Regions from separate parts of the Halomonas cibimaris genome, predicted to be linked through region 2. Evidence: predicted binding sites of a transcription regulator. Region 2 holds the regulator's gene; the other holds the start of a gene.
The links. The regulator FNR, encoded in region 2, switches genes on or off when oxygen is low (the NO sensors DNR and NnrR bind a similar motif). The targets are predictions, from matches to a motif close to TTGATNTANATCAA.
Positions count from the first base shown of each region.

Region 1: the regulator FNR is predicted to act here: its motif matches at 7,662-7,675, upstream of ACZ415_RS04920 (ribonucleoside triphosphate reductase).

Region 1 covers NZ_AP043828.1:1,070,238-1,081,514, forward strand. The annotation lists gene ACZ415_RS04885 (IS1380 family transposase) at 1-452, opposite strand, end outside; one part of gene ACZ415_RS04890 (IS630 family transposase) at 667-1,051, shown strand; one part of gene ACZ415_RS04890 (IS630 family transposase) at 1,051-1,679, shown strand; partial or broken gene ACZ415_RS04895 (IS3 family transposase) at 1,872-2,003, opposite strand; gene ACZ415_RS04900 (IS1380 family transposase) at 2,239-3,657, opposite strand; gene ACZ415_RS04905 (tetratricopeptide repeat protein) at 3,865-4,698, shown strand; gene ACZ415_RS04910 (anaerobic ribonucleoside-triphosphate reductase activating protein) at 4,838-5,518, opposite strand; gene nrdD (anaerobic ribonucleoside-triphosphate reductase) at 5,623-5,784, opposite strand; gene ACZ415_RS04920 (ribonucleoside triphosphate reductase) at 5,833-7,557, opposite strand; partial or broken gene ACZ415_RS04925 (ISL3 family transposase) at 8,304-9,527, opposite strand; gene ACZ415_RS04930 (cytochrome b) at 9,946-10,518, opposite strand; gene ACZ415_RS04935 (cytochrome b/b6 domain-containing protein) at 10,547-11,098, opposite strand; gene ACZ415_RS04940 (PepSY domain-containing protein) at 11,091-11,277, opposite strand, start outside.
Region 2 covers NZ_AP043828.1:385,858-397,134, reverse strand. The annotation lists gene ACZ415_RS01880 (sodium:solute symporter family protein) at 1-1,121, opposite strand, end outside; gene ACZ415_RS01875 (DUF4212 domain-containing protein) at 1,128-1,388, opposite strand; gene ACZ415_RS01870 (DUF294 nucleotidyltransferase-like domain-containing protein) at 1,675-3,486, shown strand; gene ttcA (tRNA 2-thiocytidine(32) synthetase TtcA) at 3,603-4,505, shown strand; gene fnr (fumarate/nitrate reduction transcriptional regulator Fnr) at 4,678-5,430, opposite strand; gene hemN (oxygen-independent coproporphyrinogen III oxidase) at 5,512-6,891, opposite strand; gene ACZ415_RS01850 (sulfite exporter TauE/SafE family protein) at 6,977-7,690, opposite strand; gene ccoS (cbb3-type cytochrome oxidase assembly protein CcoS) at 7,687-7,923, opposite strand; gene ACZ415_RS01840 (heavy metal translocating P-type ATPase) at 7,920-10,388, opposite strand; gene ACZ415_RS01835 (FixH family protein) at 10,388-10,951, opposite strand; gene ccoG (cytochrome c oxidase accessory protein CcoG) at 10,957-11,277, opposite strand, start outside.

The DNA.
Region 1 (11,277 bases), 680 kb from region 2:
AACAGGCCTTCATGCACGGTATCGATGTTGTCATGACTCCCAAGGCACGCCAGCAGCCGCGACAGCGTCGCCTGCGACGGACGGTCCTGTGCCAGAGGCGTCATTCCGCGTGCATCGCTGCACGCCAGCTGCCAGAGCGGATCGTGACGCAGCGTGTCGGTATCGTCCAGGTCGATCCACCCCATGGCGCGCTGCAACACGACGGTTCGCAGCTGGCTGGCCAGGGAATGACGAATACGCAGTGGATCACGCCGGTCGACCAGGCTTTCTTCCAGCGCCTGGATAACACCGCTGTTGTCGAGGGCTTCACGCAGCAGCAAGGCGCCGCTGTCGCTGGTGGTGCGGTGGCCGCTTAGCTCGGCCCGAACAGAACCATTGCAGGAAGGCGTCCACGACGATAATCTTTCACCCATGGCGAGAGGTCCTCTTGAATCAAGTTCTGGCTGGAACATCCTGATTCTACAAGAGAAACCCCTCGCCATCTTTATTTTCAAGCCAGCCTCATGAATAAGCCGGGATAATGGAGAATCTGGATCTTCTTTACTCAGCACGTGTACAAAGCGAAAGCATGGAAGTGTTGCTTCAAAGCTTGCCGATCTAAGTGCCTGATCCAAAATATTCGTGCATAATGGGTGCCCAAATTTCTGACAAAAAGCGGACAGAATAATGGCAAGGCGCTTCGTCGAATCACTATCTGAATCTGAACTGCACACGCTGCTTTCTGCTTATCACCATGGTGAGAAGTGCGCTCTGCGCCGTCGTGCCCATGCTATTTTGCTGAGTGATCAGGGTCATACAATCAACCAAATCAGTGAGATACTGCAGGTTCGCCGTGATGCCGTATCCATATGGCTCAAGAAGTGGGAAGTGTCGGGCCTCGACGGGTTGATCGACAAGCCACGGAGTGGACGCACACCGGCCCTAGATGATGCGGACCATCAGCGGCTACAGGAGCTGGTCGCTGAGCAACCCCATCAGCTTCGCTCCTTGCATGCCCGCTTTCAGGAAGAAACGGGGAAAATTGTTAGCCTGATCACGCTTCGTAGAGCGCTAAAAAAAACGGTTTCAGCTTCAAACGGATCCGGCATTCGCTGAAGGAACGGCGCAACGAAACGGATTTCCGCAACACCCAAGGCCTCATCAAGGTACTTCAGCAATGGGAAGATCTCGGTGACCATGAGCTCTACTATTTTGATGAATCAGGCTTTTCACAGTCGTCGTCAGTCCCTTACGCCTGGAGCCCTGTCGGCGAACCATGTGAGATAACGGCCTACTCACATAGCCGAAGGCTGAACGTGCTGGGATTCCTCAGCCGAGCGGGGAAATTGGTTTATCACACGACGACTGAGTCGGTCACCACGCAAATTGTTATCGAGGCGTTCGATCAGTTTGTGGCGCAGAAAGATCCCGATACCTTTGCTGTCGTGGTGCTTGATAACGCCAGCATGCATCGCTCCAAGGCCTTCAGGCGGAAGATACTTGAGTGGATGTCGCATCGCGTGCACCTGGTTTACCTATCGGCTTACTCACCAGAGCTGAACTTGATTGAGATACTGTGGCGGCAAATGAAGTATGCATGGTTGCCGCTGGGAGCCTATCTCTCTTTTGATCGCCTCTGTGATGAGGTACACCGCCTACTTGGTGGTTATGGCACTGAATACGCGATTAATTTTGAATAAGCACTTACGAAATGGTGGATTCAAATAAAGAATACGACCATCGCTGCCATGCGGGATGGTTGAAATTCTGTTGATCCCGAAGAAAATAAGAGCAAATGGAATAACTGCTTTTAATGCAAGTTCAATCATGGAGAGTGACATAGGCTCAGGACTCATTCCGGTGTTCTGGTCAAGTCGTAGCGGACACTTTTATTAAGCTGCTTCGGCGATTTTTTCTATTTCCCTTGGCGCTTGGTAGCCAAGAGTGGAGTGCAGCCGGCAGCTGTTGTACTCCATCTCGATATAGGTCACGACGTCGCGTCTCGCTGACTGGCGGGTCCCGTACCCCCGGCTTATTCACCGGAACGCTGATTGGGCATCCTGAAGCCCCGGGGAGCCGGTAGCTCGTCGCCGAACGCCGATTTCGAGACGGCATCGTCTTCCGGTGACGCTCTGTCCGGCTGTTATCGCCGTTATTCAGCCCCTTCCCTGCCTTGTCGTCGGTCATCCGGGCAGCCGGAACCGCCGGTCATCGACAGGACCGGCGTCTCACTGTCTTGCTTATGCGACCGCTGAGGCGTCAGCGCAAAGCCGTCAGTTTTGGTAGCCCTTTCAGCAGAGTCGGCCACCATTTATCGGCAGCGGCGCCGAGGTGGACCGTGATACGTCGGGCGTGGAGGATCAGGGTGGCGGCCACCTTGAGGACCTGCTCACGCATCCGGATCAGGCTCCAGCCCTGTCGGGTTTGCCGTTCCAGCACGCAACGCAGACCATGCAGCACCTGATAGGCGTAAAGGCTCAGCAGAAGACTCGCCTCGTTGCGATCCATCACGTTCTGCTCGGTGGAGGCGCCGCGATCGGTCGACGAGAGGTGGACATCCAGCGCCGACTTGACCTCGCCCATGTGCGCCTCGGCGCTGCCGCGCTTGCGGTACAGCGATAACACCTTTTCCGGCGGCCAGTGGTACCGACTCAGGTTGGTCACCAGGAAGAAGGCGTGGAGCAACAGGTCGTCGGGGCGCTCCTGAACCACCAGCACGACGCGCCGTGGCGCGGGCCAGCTGTCGGCCCGGTATTCAAGGTCATGGCACCATTCCCGGGGCTGGTCCGGGGGTCGGCCGGGCGGCCGCTTGAGATACGGCGCCGCCAGCGTCTGAAGGGTGTTGTTGCTGCGCAGCCGGCCCAGGTACCCGATATCACGCTCTTCCATGGCCAGCAGCGTATCGTTGCCGGTAAACCCGGCATCGATACGCACTGTCACTGTCGCACCGGTGGCTTCATTGAGGCGCCGTACCAGGTGAGGGATCCAGGTATCGGCGTTCTCGGCAGGGCCCGCGTTACCCTCGCGCAGCAGGCCGCCGACCATGTCACCGGTCTCGGCCAGCGAGGCCACCAGCGGCGAATAAATGCGTGTGCCGTACAGCCCGTGAAAGGCCGACCCGCCCTGACGACCATGGACCTCGATCGGCAGGCCGTCGATGTCCAGCGTCAGGTTATCGGGCTGCTCGCCGTGGTTCAGCGATGCCAGGCGCCAGATCGCCAGGCGCAACAGGCCTTCATGCACGGTATCGATGTTATCGGGCCCTCCGAGGCAGGCCAGCAGCCGCGACAGCGTCGCCTGCGACGGACGGTCCTGTGCCAGAGGCGTCATCCCGCGTGCATCGCTGCACGCCAGCTGCCAGAGCGGATCGTGACGCAGCGTGTCGGTATCGTCCAGGTCGATCCACCCCATGGCGCGCTGCAACACGACGGTTCGCAGCTGGCTGGCCAGGGAATGACGAATACGCAGTGGATCACGCCGGTCGACCAGGCTCTCTTCCAGCGCCTGGATGACACCGCTGTTGTCGAGGGCTTCACGCAGCAGCAGGGCACCGCTGTCGCTGGTGGTGCGGTGGCCGCTTAGCTCGGCCCGAACAGAACCATTGCAGGAAGGCGTCCACGACGATAATCTTTCACCCATGGCGAGAGGTCCTCTTGAATCAAGTTCTGGCTGGAACATCCTGATTCTACAAGAGAAACCCCTCGCCATCTTTATTTTCAAGCCAGCCTCATGAATAAGCCGGGCTAAGGGGTGTAAATAGCGTACGGAGACACTGCCAGAGCGAACGACGCCGCCCAGACCCCTGACACGCAGCGGCCAAGGAAAACAAAGCACCGGGGAAATGGCTCTCCTGGGAAGACTCCACCAGGCGGGCAAGGAGGCATGATGGAGCTGGATACCGTGTTACGGGCCCTGCTGTGTGTCAGCCCCGTGATCGCAGGGGTGGTATTGGTGATCTACGCCCGTTCGCTTACTGGCGTTAACGGGTTCGACGACCTCAGTCAGAGCGATACTAAACACCGCGCTGAACAAGGCGATGCCCAAGCGCAGAACAATTTTGGCGCCATGTACCTCAACGGCAGGGGCGTTTTTCCTCGGAACACCACTAAAGCTGCTGAGTGGTTCCGCCAAGCCGCGGAACAGGGCCTTGCCTCCGCGCAGCACAATCTGGGCGTCATGTACCACAACGGCATAGGAGTTCCCCAAGACTACACCCAGGCTGCTGAGTGGTTCCGCCAGGCCGCGGAACAGGACTTTGCCGCCGCGCAGTACAATCTAGCCGTCATGTACGACAAAGGCAGGGGCATCCCCCAGGACGACACCCAAGCCGTCGAGTGGTACCACCAGGCGGCGGAACAGGGTTTTGCCGGCGCGCAGCACAATTTGGGCGTCATGTACGTCAACGGCAGGGGCGTCACCCAGGACGACACCCAAGCTGTCAAGTGGTACCGCCAGGCCGCGGAACAGGGCATTGCCGACGCGCAGCACAACCTGGGCATTATGTACCTCAAAGGCGAGGGTGTTTCCCAGGACGATACTCAAGCCGCTGAATGGACTCGCCAGGCCGCGGAACAGGGCATTATCGAGGCGCAATTCGGTCTCGGCTTGTTATATGGCGAAGGCAGGGGCGTTCCCCAGAACTACACTCAAGCCATCAAGTGGTTCTTCCGGGCGCAGCGGAACAGGGCCTTGCAGAAGCTCAAAAAAATCCTGACATGAGGGACGACCAGGATCAGAGCCTGGTTTTCCAGCATTTTCTCGGCGCTGCTGTCCCAGCGATCCGTGGTGGAGACGATCAGCCACTTGCTGAAAATGACAGTAACGGCGAGCAGGCGTCGAAAGAGGCTCCGCAACCGAACTAAACCACTCCTTCGCGCAGCTCCAGGTGTTGAAAGGCAGGCTGCAGGCGATGCACGAGATCGTGCAGCTCGGCAGTCGTCGGGGCCGTTGTCACCGGTTGAGTGTAGGCTTCTTCCAGACACTGCTGAGGGCGTGCCATCTGGATAGCATAATGCGTCACTCCCTGCGCCGACAGCGATAGGGCCAAATCGCGTAGCGATGCCAGGGTCCAGTCGCGCCAGTGGACGGTCGTGCGGCACTCGAAGGCGACATCGCTGGCCAGTAGCTGGGCCAGACTCTCCCGATGGGCAGCAGCCATACCGCGTCGGCCGACAATGACGTCGAAGTTTTCGGCGCTACCCTTCACGTCCAGCCCCACCCAGTCGAGCCAGGGCAGCAGCGCCTTCAGGCGCCGGGGATAAACGCCGGCAGTGTGCAACCCGACCCTGAAGCCCAGGGCGCGAACCCGCGCGGCGGCCAGCGGCAAATCAGCATGCAGCATAGGCTCGCCGCCGCTGAACACGACGCCTTCCAGCAAGCCACGGCGCCTGTCAAGGAAGGCCTCGATCTCCGCCCACTCATCGGGCTTGGCCTTTCTCGGTTCGAGCATCTGCGGGTTATGACAGTAGCCGCAGCGCAAGGGGCAGCCCTGCAGGAAAACCACGCAGGCGAGGTGGTCGGGATAGTCCAGGGTGGTCATGGGTGTCAGGCCGGCCACAGGCAACTGCGGCCGACGGGATTCAATGGGGGACATAGCGGCAAATTCCGACCGGACGCCCGCAGGCGTCCGGCGTGGTGGTGGGTTTAACGGGTGGTGGCGTGCTCCCGGAAGTGGCAGCGCTCGTAGTGTTCGGACTGCTTGCCGTGGTTGAACTGGCTGACCGGGCGGTGATAGCCCATCACCCGAGTCCAGATTTCGCAGCGCTGACGCTGTTCGGTGGGCAGGGTTTCGGTGGAGTGGTTCATGAAAAGCTCCTCTTTACGATGATGACCCGTTCACGGGTCGGCAATGCCTCAGGCCGGGGTATCGGCCTGGGAGGCGCGCTGTGCCAGAAGGGCGTCGTCGCACTTCGGGCAGAACTCGTGTTCGCCGGCCAGATAGCCGTGCACCGGACAGATCGAGAAGGTCGGCGTCACGGTGAGATAGGGGAGGTGAAAGCTCGATAGAGCGGTGTGGACCAGCTTCCTGCAGGCGCTGGCCGAAGAGAGCCGCTCGCGCATGTAGAGATGCAGCACGGTGCCGCCGGTATAGCGCGTCTGCAGCGGATCCTGGTGGATCAGCGCCTCGAAGGGATCGTCGGTATGGCCTACCGGCAGCTGGCTGGAGTTGGTGTAGTAAGGCGCCTGGGCCGTCCCGGCCTGCAGAATACCGGGAAAGCGCTTGGCGTCCTCCTTGGCGAAACGGTAGGTGGTCCCCTCGGCCGGGGTTGCCTCCAGGTTGTAGAGGTGACCGGTGCTCTCCTGGAACTCACGCATCCGCTCACGCACATGCTCCAACACCTCGACCGCCAGCTGCTGTCCCTCAGGGTCGGCGATATCGTAGTAATCGTCGCTGATATTGCGCGCCATCTCGTTGAGGCCGTTTACCCCCAGGGTCGAGAAATGATTGTGCAGCGTGCCCAGGTAGCGTTGGCTGTAGGGATAAAGGCCGCCGTCCATCCACTTCTGGATGCATTCGCGCTTGATCTCCAGGCTGTCGCGGCCCAGCTCGAGCAGCCGGTCCAGCTCGGCATAGAGCCCCGCCCGGTCACCGGCAAAGCGGTGGCCCAGGCGTGCGCAGTTGATCGTCACCACGCCCAGCGAGCCGGTCTGCTCGGCGCTGCCGAACAGGCCGTTGCCGCGCTTGAACAGCTCGCTGAGATCCAGCTGCAGCCGGCAGCACATGGAACGCACCATGTGCGGCTCCAGGTCCGAGTTGAGGAAGTTCTGGAAGTACGGCAGGCCGTACTTGGCGGTTAGCGCAAAGAGCCGCTCGGCGTTGTCGCTGTGCCAGTCGAAGTCGTGCGTGATGTTGTAGGTGGGGATCGGAAAGGTGAACGTCCGGCCGCGGCAGTCCCCTGCCTCCATCACCTCCAGATAGGCGCGGTTGAGCAGGTCCATCTCGGCCTGCAGCTCGCCGTAGGTGAAGGGTTGCTCCTGGCCGCTGATGACCGGCACCTGGTCGCGCAGGTCCGCCGGGCAGACCCAGTCGAAGGTCAGATTGGTGAACGGCGTCTGGCTGCCCCAGCGCGAGGGCACGTTGAGGTTGTAGATGAACTCCTGCACCGCCTGCTTCACTGCCGGGTAGTCGAGCCGGTCGAGGCGCACGAAGGGCGCCAGATAGGTGTCGAAAGAGCTGAACGCCTGGGCGCCGGCCCACTCATTCTGCAAGGTGCCGAGGAAATTGACCATCTGCCCCAGGGCACTGGAAAGGTGCCGGGGCGGCGCGCTCTCTGCCCGGCCCGGCACGCCATTGAAGCCTTCGGTCAGCAGGGTGCGCAGCGACCAGCCGGCGCAGTAGCCGCTGAGCATATCCAGATCGTGGATATGCAGGTCGCCCTCGCGATGGGCGTCGCCCACCGCGGCGGGGTAGACCTCGTCCAGCCAGTAGTTGGCGATCAGCTTGCCCGAGGCGTTGAGAATCAGCCCGCCCAGGGAATAGCCCTGATTGGCGTTGGCATTGACGCGCCAGTCGGCGCGCTGCAGATATTCATTGATCGTCGATGCCACCCCGACGGTACCAGGCTGCGGGCTTTCCATGGAGCACTCCTTCACTGACCGGATTTCTATATATGGTATCAAGCATAAACAAAAACACCATATGTTGTGCCTATGGAGTCTAGGTACTTCCCGGCGGCAAAAAAATGATCCAGGTCATTAATAGGCGGGTGAGAGGGATTCGCACTTCTTGCCTGCCTGTCAGAAACCATCCCGGCAGTCCTTCGGACGGGCGCGCCGTTCTGCTTGCGCTGGCAACCTATGGGAAGCGAGTCCCGGAGTCTCTGGAACGTTTGCACGACGAGTTTGCCCAGTGATCATTATCGGGAGACGATTGCGCTAGCTCATCGGGTGAGGCATCCGGTGTGCAGCGGATTTGTTAACGAAACGTGTCAGCAGACCTCTGCACGATCCTCGAAATTGTTCAGAACTCCTGTGCACGATGCAGACTGTCCGGGAAACACTCGGCTATCGGACACCCGCACAGGTGTTTCTGGGAGAATACTCAGGAGCCTTGGATACTGCAGGTGCTGCGCTTATTGTTTGAATTCAATATCATCTGCTAAAGATGCTATTAAAAAAATGGGTTTAAATATTTAATTACAATTAACTCAACTTCTCGCATTGCCAATACGCCGGATTTTTATGAGACACTATTGTCTGGAGCCAAAGTTATACCAAATGCCTCCTCCCCAGCTCAAAGATAAAACACGTTGAGTAACGAGCGACTCAAGATATTAGCTGTCGGGTTCCGCGTGATTGACGGCTCTTTTGGGTTCTTCGTCACTTCATGTGGATTGAGTGTGATTCAGCATGCGCCCCACAGGGCTACCGATCAGATAGATCATGGCGATGAAGTTGGCCTCGTTCCGATAGCCGCGTGCACGTGACCTGGCGGCCAGGAACAGACCGTTCATGCCTTCCAGGTGCGGTTGGTCAGGCCGGAGAGCCAGCGCCTTACCACCTGCTCGGCATCTCGTTCCAGCGTATTCAGGGCTTTCGCCATCGGTTTCAGGAGCGCGTTGTCGGCCACTGCAACGCGCATCACGTTCAGGTAGTGGGTGATCCGCCAGCGAGCGCCTCGTGGCGTCGGCGCCTGTTGGATCCACCTCAGCTTCTCCTTGATGATCCAGGCTTCCGCCGTGGCGCTACGGTCACTTACTAGCTCCTGGAGGGCGGTGACCTGGTTGGCTGTCAGGTTGCCGGCCTCGGTGTTCTTCAGCACCGCCCAGCGCAGTGCCTTGGGATGAGTTTGTTGGCGGCGCTCTCGCTTGCGGACCTCGTCCAGGGGCCTTGGTGAAAGTCTGCACGATGTGGAACCAGTCGACCGTCATTTCGGCGCTGGGCAGGTGCTCGGCCACGCTACTCAGGAAGGCCTGGGACATGTCACAGACGACTTCGACCACGTTGTCCGGGTCGCCGCCTGGAAGGCGCTGAAGGCCTCGATGGCGGCTTGCCATGGCCAGGCACAGCACAGATCACCGGCTCCTGAGGACGCTGCATGTCAAGGAGCACGGTGACATGGCGCTGGCCGCGTCGTGAGGCCGTCTCATCCAGGCCGGTAGCCGCGACCTCGGACAGCATCCGTCCCACATAGTAGTGCACGATGCGCCACAGGCGCTTGTCGGCAATCTCCAGCTGCCGGGAGACGGCCAGCACCGGCATCTCCTTGATCAGCGATATGGCAGCCTGCTCGAACAACAGGGTAAAGTCACTGCCGGGCCGTGCCCAGGGCACCTCGATGCGCTTGACACCATGCTCTTGGCACTTGGGACGCGTGCATGCAGATAGCAGTGGTGCTGGAAGAAGTTCAGATGCCGCCAGGTCTTGTCGGCGAAGTCATGGGCCGGGCAGGCCTGGCCGTACTCCGGGTAAGGGTAGAGGCTGCCTCGCTCAGCCTCGACATAGGGGTCCAGGCGATGAGGCGACACGGCGGTATCCAGGTGCTGGTCCTTGAGAACCCAGAGCGCTTCAAGGCCCAGGCCGAGGGGTAGAATCTGAGTGCCGTCCATGCTCTATCTCCTGTCCATGTGGAGGTCATATCCTGGCCCGGCTCAGGGGCGAATTCCACATCCAGCGACGAAGAGCCCCTTTTCATGGCAGTAGGCGCCCATCTCGGCTTCTGATGGGGGCCGTTTCAATCACCATGGCCAACTTGGCATCGGCCGACCATTCGTCTCCGGTTTTACGCTTGCCAGGCACAGACATTCCTTGTTGTCGGCATGTTTTCAGCCAACCATACAGGGTTGATCCTCGATGTCTGCTTCGGCGGCGACCGACGCCACACTACGGTTGTCTAGCGGCAACAATTGCTTTAGCACTACGGCCTTGCGTTCCTCGGAATAATGTGGCATGAACCATCCTATGCTGCCCATTCTGAGGTTAATTCAGGCGAAATCGCCAACTGGACAACTAAGCTGACAGAGGGGGTTACTTTGTTCCGTTATTCGGACTCCGCAGCGACGATCTTGCAGTCATGCGCTGGAGCGTATCGTCATGTTTGACGAAATGGTGATACAGCGCCGCTCCCAAATGGCCGAGTACCAGGGCCACGAATAGCCAGGAAATCGGCGCGTGCGATTCGCCTAGCATGATCGCCCAGGACATTTCCGTCTCGCGCTCGGCGAGAAGCTGGAGGCCGAAAAACCCCAGGGAATGGCCCTCGCCCACCATGATCAGAATGCCCGTCACCGGCATCAGTATCATGCAAACATAGAGCAAGAGATGCCCGCCTTTCGCCATCAGCTGCATGGCATGACGACCGCGGAGCTCTGGGCGATGTTCCCGCTGCCCCAGCATCCAGAGGACCCGCAGTGACACCAGAACGAGCAGTAGCAGCCCGATATCGACGTGCCAAGGAACGATGGTGTTGCCGATCCAGTGTTCACCGTCATTGATGTAGCCGCCGAGCGCCATGAACTGGGCGATGATGAGAAGCGCCATCGCCCAATGAAACAAAAGACTGACAGCGCCATAACGCCGGCGAGTATCGTGATAAGTCATTGATGCCTCCTATTACAGATGCCGTTGCTCAACGCCGTTTGTGACCGGTCACCATGGAACGAACCAGATTTTCTCGATGATGCACGCTTTCGTAGATCGCCGCCGCCACGTGCAGCGCGATCGCCACAAGGGTGATGTTCACCGCTATCTCGTGCACTTCTTCGATCGTCTCGCTGCCCCATCCCCAGTCGGTGGTCAGCAGCCAGCCGCTGACGCCGATCACACCGACGGCCGCGAGCAGGAAAAGGATCATGATCGCCGCCGCAGGATTATGACCAATATAGCGCGGCTCCTGTCCTTTCAGGGCGCGCCGCAGATAGTCGCTCAGGCGCTTGGGGCCCGACACGAAGTCACTGAAGCGTGCATGACGACTGCCGATCACGCCCCAGACCAGGCGAAAAAACACCAGCCCTAGGGCGACATAGCCGGACCATTCGTGGATGTCGCGGTTGCTGTCCGGAGTGAAGTAGGCGACGGCAAACGCCGCCACTAGGCTCCAATGAAAGACGCGCACCGCCGGATCCCAGACCTTGACCCGGTTGTCCCGGGTCACGGCGCTCGCTTTCGGGGTGTCAGTCATTGCGATACTCCTTTACGACCTCGCCGTTGACTGGGTTGAAGTAGATCTCGACTTTCACACCTTCTTTGTCCTCGCCGTAAATCTCGTAGCAGTTGCCATCGGTCACCTTGAACTCGTCGATGGTGTAGCCTTGATCGGTCAGCTCCTGCTGCATGGCGCCCTGGGACGTCCACTCGGAC
Region 2 (11,277 bases):
GCCTGGGCGGTATCGGCAAAGGCTTCGCTTTTGTCGTTGTACATCTGGATACGGTCGTCGCCGTTTTTATCCTCGAACTGGATCAGGCCGGTGTCTTCCCAGGAGCGAATCCAGCCGGGGCGATCTTCGTAGAGAATGGGGTTTTGTGCGGCCGTGTCGTAGTCTTCGGTCTGCTGGGCCATGTCAGGATAGACCGTGGTGACCAGGTTAAGCCGGGCCATGGAGCCAACGGCCGGCGCGGTGACGTACAAAAGCGCGATAAACACCAGCGCCCAGCCGGCTGACCAGCGCGCATCCGCCACCTTGGGCACGGTGAAAAAGCGGATGATGACGTGGGGCAGCCCGGCGGTACCTACCATCAGCGACAGCGTAAACAGCACCATGTTGAGCTTGTTGTCCACATCAGCGGTGTAGGCGTTAAAGCCAAGCGCGGTGACCACTTCGTCGAGCTTGTCGAGCAGCGGCATGCCGGATTCAGCGTGGGTGCTGAACATGCCAAACATCGGAATCGGATTGCCGGTCAGGTGCATGGCAATGAACACCGCCGGGATGGTGTAGGCGATGATCAGCACCACGTACTGGGCGACCTGGGTGTAGGTAATGCCCTTCATCCCGCCGAATACGGCGTAAAGAAAGACAATCAGCGCCGCAATCCAGATGCCGGCGGTGTTGGAGACTTCCAGAAAGCGCGAAAAGGCCACGCCTGCCCCGGTCATCTGGCCGATAACGTAGGTGGTCGAGGCGATGATCAAACAGACCACGGCGATCAGGCGCGCGGTGTCGCTGTAGAAACGGTCGCCGATAAAGGCCGGCACGGTAAACTTGCCGAACTTGCGCAGGTAGGGGGCCAGCAGCATCGCCAGCAGCACGTAGCCGCCGGTCCAGCCCATGAGATAGGTGGAGTTGGCATAGCCGCCCGCGGCCAAAAGGCCGGCCATGGAAATGAACGACGCCGCCGACATCCAGTCGGCCGCTGTGGCCATGCCGTTGGTGATGGGGTGAACGCCGCCGCCGGCAACGTAGAAATCCTTGGTGGAGCCGGCACGCGCCCAGATGGCGATACCAATGTACAGCGCAAAGGATGCGCCTACAAAGAGAATGTTGATGATGAACTGATCCATGCTGGCTTACTCCCCGAGGCTGTATTTCGCGTCAAGCCGATTCATCTTCCAGGCATAGAAGAAGGTCAGCGCAATAAACGTCAGAATGGAGCCCTGCTGGGCAAACCAGAAGCCCAGATCGGTCCCGCCGACAGGGATACCCGCTAACAGCGGGCGCAGCAGGATGGCACAGCCGTAGGACACAAAGGCCCAAACGACCAGGCAGCCTAGAATGGTACGCACGTTAGCTCGCCAATAGGCGGTAGCGTTGGTGGTGTCATCTGTCATGGCGTGGTTCTCCGCTTGTGATTGTTAGGTTGGAGCAAGCCGGCGCCGTCCGACAGCAGCGGATAGTACCGGTACGCCGTCCCAGCGCGACGTGTTTTTATAGTGGGCAAAAAACGCCGGAAAGAAATCCAGACTTTGGTCTTGACACCAAGGTATCAGCTTCCCGGCCGGGGCATGGCCCTGCCCGGGCGCGCCCGCTGAAACGGCATGTGACGATGGTATAGGTGCCGAAGGGGGGTATAGCGTCAATACTGATGCCATCTGCTTTTTTGCCGTCGAGGGCGCCATGGTCGATGCCGATCTGTCTCAGCCACCTTTTTCCCTGCTTGACGCGGCAGGGCGTGAGCATGCCCGGCGAGGAATGGAGCTTGCCTGTTTCAATCGCGGCGAGGTAATGCTGGATACCGGCCAGGCCGGCGAATACTTGTACCTGGTGCATCGCGGAGAGGTCGCCGAGGTGGACCCAACGCTGCCGGACGGCGCCGCGCGTATCGGTCTTTATACCGCCGGTGATGTGTTTGGCGCCATCAGCATGATCAACGGCCAGAGCCGCTATCGCTTCATCGCCGAGCAGGAATGCCTGTGCTATCGCATCCCTCGGGTGCTGTTTCAGCAGCTGTGCCGGGCCTGCCCGGAGTTTGACGCCTACTTTCGTCAGTCGCTGGCGCGCAAGGCTCAGCGGCTGATGGAAAAGCGTGCCCAGGGCGGGGTAACCATGGCCGGGTTCATGCTGGCAAAGGCGAGCGACTGCATGCGTACGCCCCGGCGGATACGTGCCGATAGCGATATTGCCGCTGCGGTCACACAGCTTAACCGCCACCACGCCGACAGCCTGCTGGTGGAGGGCGACAGCGGCCTGGGCATGCTGACCAAGACCGACCTGCTCAACGCCATGGTGGTGGAAGAGGCCTCACGGCAAAGCGCGGTAGGCGGGCTGGCGCGCTATTCGCTGGTCACGGTCGCGCCGGGGCAGTATCTGTTCGAGGCGCTGGTGCTGATGACGCGCCATCGGATCGACCGGGTAGTGGTGCTGGACGGACAGACGCCGGTGGGCGTGGTCGAGCTGGCCGACGTGCTGAGCTATTTTTCCAGCCGCAGCTACGTGGTGAGCCTGCAGGTAGAGCAGGCCGCCGACTTGCCGGCGCTGGCCGCCGCCAGCCGGCGCACCCCGGAGCTGGTCAGCGCGCTGATGGCGCAAGGCGTCAAGCTGCGCTTTGCCATGGAGCTGCTTGCCGCACTCAACGGCCGTATCATCCACAAGGCCTGGACCTTCTGCGTCGAAGAGGCTTACCGCAGCGCCAGCTGTTTGGTGGTGATGGGCAGCGAAGGACGCGGCGAGCAGATTCTCAAGACCGACCAGGACAACGGCCTGATTCTGGAAGACGATCTCGACTGGCCCGCTGTCGGCACCACCACAGAGCGCTTCAGCGAGGCGCTGGCCGCGCTTGGCTATCCGCCCTGCCCGGGCAACATTATGGTGTCCAACCCCGAATGGCGGGGCAGCGTCAGCCAGTGGCAGGCGCGCATTGCCCGCTGGGCCGCCGACCGCGACGGCGACAGCCTGATGAAGCTGGCGATTATGCTCGACGCTCACGCCGTGGCCGGCAATCCGGCACTGCTGGCGCGCGTGCGCGAGACGCTGTTTGAGCACTGCGCCGAAGACGAGCTGCTGCTGTCCTACTTTGCCCGGGCGGCGCTGCGCTTTTCGACGCCGCTAACCCTGTTCGGCTCGTTGAAAAAGCCCCAGCACGGCATTGATATCAAAAAAGGCGGTATTTTCCCCATTGTTCACGGCGTGCGCACCATGGCGCTGGAACGGCGCATTGCCGCCACATCGACGTTTGCCCGGCTGGACGCGCTGGTGGCGGATGGCCGGCTGAAACGCGGTTTTGCCGACGACGTGGGCGAGGCGCTGTCGCTGTTCAGCGAGCTCAGGCTCAAAGGTCAGCTGGAGGCCGATGAAGCAAGCGGGCAGCGCGATCGGGTGGTCGTCCAGGCGCTGTCGTCGCTGGAGCGCGACCTGCTGCGTGAAGCCATGCATATCGTCAAGGACCTCAAGCAGCGGCTGTCGCACCGCTATCATCTGGAGTATTCCTGAACACGGCGCTATTGGTGGGACAATGCCCGCTGTTGTTACACTAGCGGGGCTATCATGGCGGCAGCGGCGGTGTCGTTGCCGCGCTTTTCCTTTCCCATTAATCGCACAGACTTCCTATGCCGCATTCCGACCCCGTGCAACGCTACGAACCCGTCGCGCCGCCGACGCCCGATGCCCCGTCCGCCGATGACGTGGAGCGCAAACGCCAGTTCAACAAGCTGCAAAAGCGTCTGCGCCGCCAGACCGGCCATGCGATTATCGACTATCGCATGATCGAGGAGGGCGACAAGATCATGGTGTGCCTGTCCGGCGGCAAGGACAGCTACACCATGCTCGACATGCTGCGCAGCCTGCAGCGCAGCGCGCCGGTGCGCTTCTCGCTGGTGGCGGTCAACCTTGACCAGAAGCAGCCCGGCTTCCCCGAGCACGTACTGCCTGACTACCTGGACGGGCTGGGCGTGGACTATCATATTCTTGAGCGCGATACCTATTCGGTGGTCAAGGAAAAAACGCCGGAAGGCAAGACCACCTGCGCGCTGTGCTCGCGGCTGCGCCGGGGCTCGCTGTACGGCTTTGCCGAGGAAATCGGCGCCACCAAGATTGCGCTTGGCCACCACCGTGAAGATATTCTGGAGACGCTGTTTCTCAACATGTTTTTCGGCGGCAGCCTGAAAGCCATGCCGCCCAAGCTGCTTTCGGACGACGCCAAAAATATCGTCATTCGGCCGCTGGCCTACTGCAAGGAAGCCGATATCGCCGAGTATTCCCGGCAGATGGCATACCCGATTATTCCCTGCAACCTGTGCGGCTCCCAGCCCAACATGCAGCGCCAGAACGTCAAGGCGATGCTTGACGAGTGGGACAAACACTACCCCGGCCGGCTGGAAAGCATGTTCAAGGCGGTGACCAACGTAGCGCCTTCCCAGCTTGCCGACCGCAAGCTGTTTGACTTTGCGCATCTGGAAGCCGAGCAGGAAGACGCGCTCGCCGGGCGCATCCAGGCGCTCAACGTGGGATAGAGCGCATCGCTAAGCGGCGTGTCGGGGGTAGCCATTTTTCGCGGATTAAAGTCCGCTCCCACAAAACCCGCGCCCTATTGTTTGAGAGCGGCCGGGCCGAGCTAAAACGCGCCGGCTTTTCGGGTAGCGGTGTGGGAGCGCAATTTATTGCGCGAATGCGGTCGGGGCTATCTCACGAAGACGCCGCTTCCTGGGCTTCTTCCTCGGCCAGGGCAAGAAGGCGTGGCATCCCCAGAATATTGACCTCGCGGCCGGAGACGGCCACCAGCTTCTGCGTTTGAAAGCGGCTTAAAATGCGGCTAACCGTTTCCACCGCCAGCCCTAGGTAGTTGCCGATGTCCGCCCGGGACATGGACAGCCGGAAACTGTAGGGCGAGTAGCCCCGGCGGCGAAAGCGATCGGAGAGGGTGACCAGAAAGCTGGCCATGCGCTGATCGGCGGTCTTGCGTGACAGCAGGCGCATCATGCGGCGGTCATCGCGCAGCTCCTTGCTCATGCTGCGATACAGCTGCACGCGCAGCTCCGGCAGCTGTTCGGAGAGCAAATCCAGGCGGTCGAAGGGAATCTCGCAGACGGTGGTGGTTTCCAGCGCGATGGCGCTGCCCGGGTAGCGCTCTTCATCGATGCCGTCGAGCCCTACAAGTTCGCTGGGCAGGTAGAAGTTGGTGAGCTGGTCATTGCCGCCGCCTTCGATGGCAATCTGCTTGAGACTGCCCGAACGAACGGCAAAAACGCTGGTAAAGATGTCGCCCTGACGAAACAGCGGTTCGCCTTTCTTGAGCGGGGCGCGACGCCGGATAATGGCATCGAACTGATCCATATGCTCCAGCTCAAGGGCAAGCGGCAGGCATAGCGAACTCAGGCTGCAGGTCTGGCAGCGAGTTTCGTGCAGCATGGGGCGCCGACGGCTGAGTTGTTCCGGCATGGAATCCTCCGTGAAGTAGGTCACGGGGGTATTATGGGAGCAAGCGCAGGGGGGCCACAAGTCGCCGGCGGCGCTTTGCCGCTAACGATGCGCGTCGAAGGCCCGAGCCAGCCGATGAAGCACGAGCCGTCCGTTGGGCGTAGCGCTGAGTATGTTGCCCTGGCGTTCGATGAGCCCGTCGCGCTGCGCTTCGCTCAGCCGGGCAAGGGCCCCGGCAAAATAGCGCGGCGCGTCGATCGCGAAATCCCGGCCCAGGGCTGTCAGGTCCAGCCGGGCATCGCACATTAGCCGTTCAATGGCGGCGTGGTGTAGCCGGTCGTCGCGGTCCAGATGGAAACCGCTCACCGTGGCGAGCCGGCCGGTGTCAAGGGCGCTGGCGTAATCGCCGAGCCGAGCGGGGTTTTGCGCGTAGGTGTGGCCGATGCGCGACGTGGCTGATATACCAAGGCCCAGCAGATCGCAATGCCCGTGCGTGGTGTAGCCTTGCCGGTTGCGCCCCAGCGTCTGCTGTTGGGCCGCTACGGCCAGGCGGTCGTCCGGCCGGGCGAAGTGATCCATGCCGATGTGCACATAGCCTGCCTGGACAAGCCGCTCAATGGCGATCTGCAGCATGGCCAGGCGGTCTGCGGAGGAGGGCAGCGCGGCGTTATGAATGCGCGGCTGGCGCGGGCCGCGCCGGGGATGATAGGCGTAGTCCTGCAGGGAGATACGCGCCGGGTTCAGGGCGATGATCTCGGTCAGGGTCTCAGCGAAGCTGTGCCGTGTCTGGGAAGGCAGGCCATAGCTGATAGCCAGGTTCAGCGAGCGAAATCCCAGCCGATGGGCTTCTTCCATCAGGGTTTCGGTCATAACGCGCGGCTGATGGCGGCGAATGGCCTGCTGCACGTCGGGATTGAAATCCAGCACCTCAAGGCTTAGCCGATTAAACCCCAGCACTTGCAAGTGGCGCAGGGTAAAAACGTCGGCCTCTCGCGGGTCGATTTCGATGGCGTAGTCGCGTTCCGGCGACGACGACAGCCCGAAACGGGCATCAAGCCGGTCGAGCAGATCGCTCATCTGGGCAAGGGTCAGAAAGGTCGGCGTACCCCCGCCCCAGTACAGCTGTTCCACCGGGCGTGCGCTGTCCAGGTGCCGTGAGGTGAGCACCATTTCGCGGTCCAGCCGAGACAGGTAGGGCTCGGCCCGGGAGGTATCGCGGGTGATAATGCGCGGGCAGGTGCAGTAGCCGCAGCTTTGGCGGCAAAAAGGCACGTGCACATACACAGACAGCCCGCGGCCGCTGGCGTTGCTGTGCTCCAGCGCCCGGCACAGGTCGTCACCGCTGAACGTAGCGTCAAACGCCTCGGGGTTGGGATAGACGTGATAGTGCGACCCGCCGGCGGCATAATGGCGGTGTAGGGCGTCCTGGCGGGCAGCAGTCAGCGCTGCAATATCGACAGACGAAGGGGCAGCGCTGGCCATGGCAGACAACTCCGGTGGGAAAGAACGCGACGGTGATAGCGTTATCCTAGCCGTGGCCGGTGATGAAGGAGTTGAGCTATATCAATTAAGCGCCGTTCATTGCGGACATGCCGGCCATGCGATAAAGCGACCATAGCTGCCACAGGGCAAAGCCGATGATGCTAAGCGCGGCGACGGTGCGGGTGGCCGGATGGCGAATCAGCGCGCTGAGCTGGCGTGCGGCAAGGCCTGTGGCCAGCAGAGCGGGCAGGGTGCCAAGGCCGAAAGCGCCCATTAGCAGCGCCCCGCGCCCCGGTTCGGCAATCGCCAAGCTCCAGGCCAGCATGGAATACACCAGCCCGCAGGGTAGCCAGCCCCATACCGCGCCCAGAGCGAACGCCTGGGGTACTTTGACGACCGGCATCAGCCGCCGGCCGAGCGGTTCGATGTGGCGCCAGAATCGTCGGCCCACGGCCTCGACTTTCAAAAGGCCTTTCCACCAGTCGGCGATATAAAGCGCCATTAAAATCAGCATCACAGCGGCGAACGCTTGCAGTATCACGCGGGTGGCCGGGGCAAGCGAGAACACCGTGCCCAGGCTGGCGACCAGTGCACCGGCAATCATATAGCTGCAGATGCGTCCGAGGTTGTAGCTCAAAAGCAGCCCGGACAGCCTGGCCGGGTGGCGCATGCTGGGCGGAACGGCAAAGGTCAGCGCGCTCATGATGCCGCCGCACATGCCGATGCAGTGGGCACCGCCCATCAGCCCAAAAACGAAGGCCGCCAGCAGCGGCGGCAGCTCAAGTCCGGCGGGGTTCATGGTGTTTTGTCCTCTTTTGCCTGCCGGCGCCGCTCGCGTGCGGCCTCGGCGTTGTGCCGGCGGCGTTCGCGCTCGTCCGGTGTCAGGTCGTTTTCATCCTCGTCAAAGAGAATGCGATACGCCGGGCCTTCCAGGTCATCGAACTGGTTGTTCTTCACTGCCCAGAAAAACGCCCAGACGGCGATGCTCAAAAACAGCAGCGATATGGGAATCAGCAAATACAGAATTTTCATGCGGCCACCGGAGACGGAGAAGAGACAGAAGGCGCCGGGCGAGTTTGCCAGCGCGTCAGGCGCAAAGCATTGCCCACCACCACCAGCGAGCTTGCCGACATGCCGATGGCGGCAAGCCAGGGCGGCACTACGCCAACGGCGGCAAGCGGCAGTGCAGCGGCGTTGTAGCATACCGACCACACCATGTTCTGGCGCATGATACGCCGCGTGGCACGGGCTATTTCAACCGCCTCGGCAATGCGCAAAAGCCTGGGGCTTAACAGCACGGCATCGGCCCGGGTACGGGCAAGGTCGGTGGCGCCGTTCATGGCAATGGCGACGTCGGCGCCGGCAAGCACCGGCACATCGTTGATGCCGTCGCCGATCATCGCCACGCTTTCTCCCTCTGCTTGCAGCGTCTGAAGGCGCGCAAGTTTGTTTTCCGGGCTTTGGCCGGCGTGCCATGTGGCGATGCCCAGCGCCGCGGCGAGTTCGCTTACCGCCGCGGCGGTGTCGCCGGAAAGCAGCTCAACCTCAAGCCCGTGGGCTTTCAGCGCGGCCACGGTGTCGGCGGCGTCTTCCCGCACCGCGTCGTGTAGCCGAAACCAGGCCCGGGGTGCGGCGTTTTCAGTGAGCAGCAGCCACTGGCCGTCGTCGGGGGCGGCCGGGCGTGCGTGGTTGGGGCTGGCCGGGTCGTGACAGGCAAAGGCCGGCTTGCCCAGCCGCCAGCGCCGGCCGTCAATGCGACCTTCGAGCCCCTGGCCGGTGGTGCTGTGGATATCAACGGCGCTAAGCGTGGCATCGCGGAAGGGCGCAAACGCCCGGGCAATGGGATGCTCCGAGCGGGCTTCCAGCGCGGCCGCCAGCGCCCGGGCGCGCTCAGCGGTGAGGTCGTCGGTAAGCGGGCGAGTGTCTACCAGCTGCATTTCGCCCCGGGTGAGCGTGCCGGTCTTGTCGAAAATGACCCGGTGCGCGGCGGAGAGGGTTTCCAGGGCATCGGCCCGGGTGACCAGCACGCCGCGCCGGCGCAGCTGGCCATGCCCGGCGGTGAGCGCGGTGGGCGTGGCCAACGCCAGCGCGCAGGGGCAGGTGACCACCAGCACCGAGAGCATCACCCAGAGCATGCGCGACGGGTCGATAAACCACCAGACTACCGCCACAGCAGCGGCCACCATCAGCAGGCGCAGAACGAACACGTGGGCCATGCGCGCCGCCATCTGCGCAAGCCGGGGGCGGCTGGCAAAGGCGCGATCGGTCAGGTCGAGTATCCCCGCTACCCGAGCATTGGCGCCGGCCCGGGTAACGCGTATCACCAGCGGATTTTCCATGTTCTGGCTGCCGCCCACCACACGTTGCCCCACGCAGCGGGTGACCGGCAGGTATTCGCCGGTAAGCATGGATTCGTCCAGGCTTGACTCGCCCTGTTCGATCACGCCGTCAGCGGGAACATCGTGGCCGGGTTTGATCAGCACGCGGTCGCCCTCGGCAAGACGGTTGGCGGGCACAATGCGCTCGCTGTCGTCGTCTTCCAGGCGCGTGGCGGAGGTGGGCAGCACGCCGCTCAGGGCGTTACCGCTTTGGCCGTTGCGCCGCCGTGCCCGGGTCTCGATGTAGCGGCTGAAGAGCAGAAAGAAGGTAAACATCGCAACGGAGTCAAAGTATACCTCGCCGTCGCCGGTGATAACGGCCCAGGCGCTGGCAAGGTAGGCGCAGCCGATGGCAATGGACACCGGCACATCCATGCCCAGCGCGCGGGTTTTCACGTCGCGCCAGGCGTTTTGGAAAAACGGCTGGGCGGAGAACAGCACCACAGGCGTGGCCAGGGCAAAGGACAGCCAGTGGAACAGCGCGTAGAAGTCGGCCGACATGCCGTCGCGGCCGGCGAAATAGATGGGGATGGAAAACATCATCACCTGCATCATGCCCACGGCGGCGACGATCAGCCGGCGAACGGTCATGCGCTCTTCGCGCTGAAGGCGTTTTTGCGCCTGATCCGGCTCGTAGGGCTGGGCGACGTAGCCGATGGCGGCCATTTCCGCGAGCAGCCGGGAGAGCTTGATGCGCGCCGGGTCCCAGGCAATGCGCAGGCGGTGGTGGGTAAGATTGACCGCGCTTGAGGTAACGCCGGAAAGCGCGTTGAGCCGATGTTCAATCAGCCAGGCGCAGGCCGCGCAGGTAATGCCTTCCACGGCCAGGGTGGCGTGGACGCGGCCGTCGTCTTCGGCATGAACGAAACTTGCCTGCAGCTCGGGGTCGTCGAATACCGCCCAGGTATCGGCGCGGGCGGTTGTCTGCTCGTCGGGGCGCTCGGGCAGTTCGGTGCGAAAACGGTAGTAGCTTTCCAGCCCGCCTTCCACAATCGCATGGGCCACGGCCTCGCAGCCCGGGCAGCACAGCGGGTGCTTCTCGCCGTCGAGCTCGATGTGCCACGGTGCCCTGTCCGGCACCGGGCTGCCACAGTGATAGCAGTCAGCGGATGCGGCCATTAGCTCTCCGCGGGGCTTTCGGCTTTTTTCGTGCGACCGCCGGGATGCAGCCTGATGCGCTTTTCCGTGGGCAGGCGGGCTTCACCGATCAGCCGCCACTCGGGGTCGTCGGCCACAGGCTGCAGCTGCAGGTACCAGCGGTACTGCAGGTTATCCGGGCCCTGGGCGAGATAGCGGCCTTCGCGCACGTGTTCCAGCACGAAGGTTTGGTCGTGATCGCTTTCCGTTGGGAAAATAAGCTTCAGCTCAAGCTCGTCAGGCCGGCGCGCGCCTTCCAGATCGAGCACGATATCGCGGGTTAGCGGATCGATACGCAGATCGCCGGCAAGGCGCAGCTCGCGGGCACGGTTTTGCTTGGCCAGCACCATGTTGATGGCTTTACCGTGCTTGTAGTAGTCGTCTTCGATGACGCCATCGTAGTATTTGATCGAAAAGATCGCATACGTGGTGCCAAACGCCACCGACGACAGCAGGATGCTGATCAAAAACCACGGCCAGAACTGCTTGTACCAGGGCTCGTAAAGCGTTGAATGCTCGGTATCCGATGCGGGGTCGCGGGCCATCGTGACTACCTCAGGTTGCCGATGAAGCGCGTGTCGCGCTCAAGTTGAATGCTGCCGTCGCTTTCGGCTTCGAGCGTAAGGGTGATGGCATGGCTGGGTTTTTCAATCACCTCGGGGTCGGCCTTGATGGTGACCACGGCCTGGCGCGATTCGCCTGCCGGTACCGCAATGCGCTGGCGGTCGAGCGACAGTCCGGGCAGCCCGGAGACGCTCAGGCGATAGGTATGATCGATGCCGCCCAGGTTGCGTACGGTCAGGCTGTAGACGTTGCTGATCTGGCCGTCGTTTGTCATCTGATAGAGCTGGGTGCGATCACGCTCGGCGTC